2 regions of the Amycolatopsis heterodermiae genome follow, and region 1 is predicted to be linked to the other one. Evidence: riboswitches for the same ligand, from Rfam matches in the RefSeq annotation. Region 1 holds a riboswitch; the other holds the start of a gene.

Region 1 (2,471 bases):
GTACCGGTAGTGATCGAGCTTGTACGGACCCTCGACGTCCACGCCGATGTACTCGGCCTGCGCCTTGGTCAGCTTCGTCAGCCGCACCCCGAGGGCGTCCAGGTGCAGGCGGGCGACCTTTTCGTCCAGGTGCTTGGGCAGCCGGTGGACGTCGGTGGCGTACTCGCCGGGCTTGGCGAACAGCTCGATCTGGGCGATCGCCTGGTTGGTGAACGAGTTCGACATCACGAACGAGGGGTGCCCGGTCGCGTTGCCGAGGTTCATCAGGCGGCCCTCGGAGAGCACGATGATCGCGTGGCCGTCGGCGAACGTCCACTCGTGCACCTGCGGCTTGATCTCGTGCTTGACGACGCCGGGCAGCTTCGCCAGGCCCGCCATGTCGATCTCGTTGTCGAAGTGCCCGACGTTGGCGACGATCGCGTTGTGCTTCATCCGCGTCATCTGGGCGGCGGAGATGATGCCGAAGTTGCCGGTGGTCGTGATGAAGATGTCCGCGGTCTCGACGACGTCGTCCAGCTCGACCACGTCGAGCCCGTCCATCGCGGCCTGCAGCGCGCAGATCGGGTCGATCTCGGTGACGGAGACGCGGGCGCCCTGGCCGCGCAGCGCCTCGACCGCGCCCTTGCCGACGTCGCCGTAGCCGCAGACGAGGACGCGCTTGCCGCCGATCATCACGTCGGTGGCGCGGTTGATCCCGTCGACCAGCGAGTGCCGGATGCCGTACTTGTTGTCGAACTTGGACTTCGTCACCGAGTCGTTGACGTTCATCGCGGGGAAGAGCAGCTCGCCGTCCTTGGCGAGCTTGTAGAGCCGCTTGACGCCGTTGGTGGTCTCCTCGGTGACGCCGCGGATCTCCTTGGCCATCCGGGTGAACCGGTCGCCGTCCCTGGCCACGCTGGCGCGCAGCGTCTCCAGGACGATCCGGTACTCGTCGGCGTCCTCTTCGGACGGTTGCGGGACGGCGCCCGCCGCCTCGAACTCGACTCCCTTGTGGACGAGCAGGGTGGCGTCACCGCCGTCGTCGAGGATCATGTTCGGCGCCTGGCCGCCGGCGAAGGCGAAGAGCTGGTCGGTGCACCACCAGTACTCCTCGAGCGTCTCGCCCTTCCACGCGAACACCGGCGTGCCGGTCGGCGCGTCGACCGTGCCCTCCGGGCCGACGACGACGGCCGCGGCGGCCTCGTCCTGGGTGGAGAAGATGTTGCAGGACACCCAGCGCACCTCGGCGCCGAGCGCGACCAGGGTCTCGATCAGCACGGCGGTCTGCACGGTCATGTGCAGGGAGCCGGCGACGCGGGCGCCCTTCAGCGGCTGCGCGGCGGCGTACTGGCGGCGGATCGCCATCAGGCCGGGCATCTCGTGCTCGGCCAGCCGCAGCTGGGTCCGGCCGGCCTCGGCGAGGGTGAGGTCGGCGACGGCGAAGTCGAGTCCGTTGCGGCTCTGCAGTTTCTCGCTCATTCTTTCGTTCACTCCGGAATTCGTTGTTCGGACGGAAAAGGGCAGCACGAATAACGGCACGGCGAGTGCCGGAAGAGGTGGGGTGCCGGGGCTAGGTGCGGCCGCGCGGGGCCGGGTTTGCTTGCCGGGTATACAAAAAAGAGCACCTCCCGTGGTGGGAGGCGCCCTTGGGTCCGTGATCCCCGGCCCGAGCGTGGCGGAAGGGATTCCGTCGCAGCGCCTCTCGGACCGGAAACGCGCCGAAGGCCGGCGCACGCGGTTTCCGTCGTCCAGGATGGCAAAGCCGCCGGGAACCTGTCAAGCGAGGACGCAGGCCAGGAGAAGGTCGTCGACGTACTCGCCGCCGAGCAGGAATTCGTCCTGGAGCACGCCTTCCACGGCGAAGCCACAGCTCGCGTAGAGCCGGCGGGCGCCGGCGTTGTGACCGAGCACGCGCAGGGTCAGCTTGCGCGCCCCGCGGCGGCGGGCCTCGGCGATGGCCGCGTCGACCAGGTGCCGCCCGATCCCGAGCCGGCGCCGGTCCGGGTCGACCGCGAGCCCGCCGACGACCAGCACGTGCCGGTGGGCGGGGATGCCGAACCCCTCGTCCAGCCGGACGTAGCCGGCCACCACGCCGTCGTGCTCGGCGACGAGGACGTCCTCCGGCTGCGTGCCCTCGCCGAAGAACGGCGTGCCGGGCGCCGGAGCCGGGGCCGGGGACGTGTCCGGGCCCCAGGTGCGCTCGTCGAGCCGCGCCAGCGCGCCGTCGTCGGCGATGGTGGCGGTGCGGGTTTCGATCACCCGCCCAGCGCCGTCCACGCCTCTTCGACGACGGCGGCGAACCGCGCCGGGTCGTGCGCGTCCTCGGTGGTGGTGTTGCGCAGCTGGACGGTCAGCCCGCCGCCGGTGCGCTGGCAGCTCATGACGAAGGAGTTCTCGGGGTCGACGGTCTGTCCCGCCGGGGTGATCTCGTTGTGGATCAGGCACTGGACGGGCCCGATCCGCTTCAGCTCGGTCGAGGGCAGCGCCTGTCC
Region 2 (2,471 bases), on a different contig from region 1:
AGCACGGTCCACTTGGAGCTGTCGACCATCACCGGGATCCGGGCGACCTCGGGCTCGGTGGCGATGAGGTTGAGGAACGTCGTCATCGCCTCCTCGCTCTCGAGGAGGTCGGCGTCCATGTTGACGTCCAGCAGGTTCGCCCCGCCGCGGACCTGCTCGAGCGCGACGTCGACGGCGGCCTGGTGGTCACCGGACTCGATGAGCCGCCGGAACCGCTTGGAGCCGGTGACGTTGGTGCGCTCGCCGATCATCACGAACCCGGTGTCGGCGCCGATGCCGAACGGCTCGAGGCCGCTGAACCGGGTGCGTGAGGTCGGCTCGGGGACCTCCCGCGGGGTGACGCCCTTCGCGGCGGCCGCGATCTGCTTGATGTGGGCCGGGCTGGTGCCGCAGCAGCCGCCGACCAGGTTGACCAGGCCGTCACGGGCGAAGCCGCCGATCAGCCCGGCGGTCTCCTCCGGCGTCTGGTCGTACCCGCCGAACGCGTTCGGGAGCCCGGCGTTCGGGTGACAGGCGACGTAGGTGCCGGCGATCCGCGACAGCTCCTCGACGTGCGGGCGCATCTCTTCGGCGCCCAGCGAACAGTTGACGCCCACGACCAGCGGCTTCGCGTGCTCGATCGAGCTCCAGAACGCCTCGACGGTCTGGCCCGAGAGCGTCCGCCCGCTCAGGTCGACGATGGTGACCGAGATCCACAGCGGCAGCTCCGGCGCGACGTCGCGCGCGGCGGCGATCGCGGCCTTGCAGTTGAGCGTGTCGAAGATCGTCTCGATCATCAGCAGGTCGACGCCGCCCTCGACGAGACCGGCGATCTGCTCCGCGTAGGCGGCCTTGACCTGCTCGAACGTGACGGCGCGGTAGGCCGGGTCGTCGACCTTCGGCGACAGGCTGAGGGTGACGTTGAGCGGGCCGATCGACCCGGCGACGAACTTGCCGCCGAACTCGTCGGCGGCCTGGCGGGCCAGCTGCGCGCCGCGGACGTTCATCTCGTGGACCAGGCCCTGCAGGCCGTAGTCGGCCTGGCCGATGCTGGTCGCGGTGAAGGTGTTCGTCGTGGTGATGTCGGCGCCGGCCGCGAGGTACTGGCGGTGCACGTCGAGGATGACGTCGGGGCGGGTGAGGTTGAGCAGGTCGGGGTCGCCGGTGACGTCGTGGGTGTGGTCGCCGAAGCGGTCGCCGACGTAGTCGGCCGGGGTCAGCCCGGCACCCTGCAGCATCGTGCCCCAGGCACCGTCGAGGACCGCGACCCGCTGGCTGAGCAGCTCGCGCAGGCGCGCGGTGGCCTCGGATTCTTGCGGGGTGATCGGGTTCACCGGCAGCCTCCCTCGGTCGGGAGGCGCCCTTGGGTGGTCACAACCGGCCGAGCGTGGCGGACCCCCTGGCCCGTTGCAGCGCCTCTCGGCCTGGGATCCAGGGTACTGGAACCCCGGCCCGGCACACCATCCCGCCCCGAGGGACCGTCCACTGGCTGGGACACCCCCACTGATCGTCCACAATGGATCGTCGGCTCCACGCTGCCACCACCCCGTTCCGACCGGCATTCCCGGGCTCACCCACTGTGACCCGGCGAACGGCGGCACGCTGCTCCCAGCCTGCGCACCGCGGCGGCGTCCACCGGCCCTCGATCGACGCTCGACCCGCATGGTCACGCACTGTGCACACAGGTATACCGAAAGCGATCCCGCCCGCCGGCACCGGCCCCGCGGCAGCCGCTTGAAAACTGAAACACGTTCTAATACAGTCCGTCGCGTGGACTACGGAATCGTGCTGTTCACCAGCGACCGAGGCATCACTCCGGCGGCCGCGGCGCAGGCCGCGGAAGCCGCGGGGTTCGCCACCTTCTACGTACCCGAGCACACGCACATCCCGGTGAAACGCGAGTCGCCGCACCCGCGCACCGGGGACGCGTCCCTGCCCGACGACCGGTACAGCCGCACGCTCGACCCGTGGGTGGCGCTGGCGACGGCCGCCGCGGTCACCGAGCGGATCCGGCTTTCGACGGCGGTGGCCCTGCCCGTCGAAAGCGACCCGATCACGCTCGCCAAGACGATCGCCAGCCTCGACCACCTGTCGGGCGGGCGCGTCACGCTCGGCACCGGGTTCGGCTGGAACGTCGACGAGCTGACCGACCACGGCGTACCCGGCAACCGCCGCCGCACCGCCCTGCGCGAGTACCTCGAGGCGATGAGTGCACTGTGGACGGAGGAAGAAGCTTCCTACGACGGGGAGTTCGTGTCGTTCGGCCCCAGCTGGGCGTGGCCGAAACCGGTCCAGGCCCACATCCCGGTCCTGCTCGGCGCGGGCCCCACGGAGAAGACGTTCCGCTGGATCGCCCGCCACGCGGACGGCTGGATCACGACACCGGCGGACACCGACCTGGACGGCCATGTCGCACTGCTGAAGGAGATCTGGCGCGAGGAGGGCCGTTCCGGGGCCCCGGCGATCTGCGCCTTGGGCGAGCGCCCGGACCC

What was found. A riboswitch is a leader RNA that binds a small molecule or an ion and turns the genes downstream of it on or off. The one in region 1 is predicted to bind S-adenosylhomocysteine.
Region 2: it holds a riboswitch for S-adenosylhomocysteine, as region 1 does, so the genes downstream of both, metH (methionine synthase) here and ahcY (adenosylhomocysteinase) in region 1, are expected to answer to the same signal.

Annotation. Positions count from the first base shown of each region.
Region 1 is NZ_JAYFSI010000011.1:195,201-197,671, reverse strand. It holds gene ahcY (adenosylhomocysteinase) at 1-1,458, opposite strand, end outside; S-adenosyl-L-homocysteine riboswitch at 1,611-1,689, opposite strand; gene VA596_RS36715 (GNAT family N-acetyltransferase) at 1,756-2,238, opposite strand; gene VA596_RS36710 (hypothetical protein) at 2,235-2,471, opposite strand, start outside.
Region 2 is NZ_JAYFSI010000003.1:660,867-663,337, forward strand. It holds gene metH (methionine synthase) at 1-1,313, opposite strand, end outside; S-adenosyl-L-homocysteine riboswitch at 1,328-1,406, opposite strand; gene VA596_RS18800 (LLM class F420-dependent oxidoreductase) at 1,750-2,471, shown strand, end outside.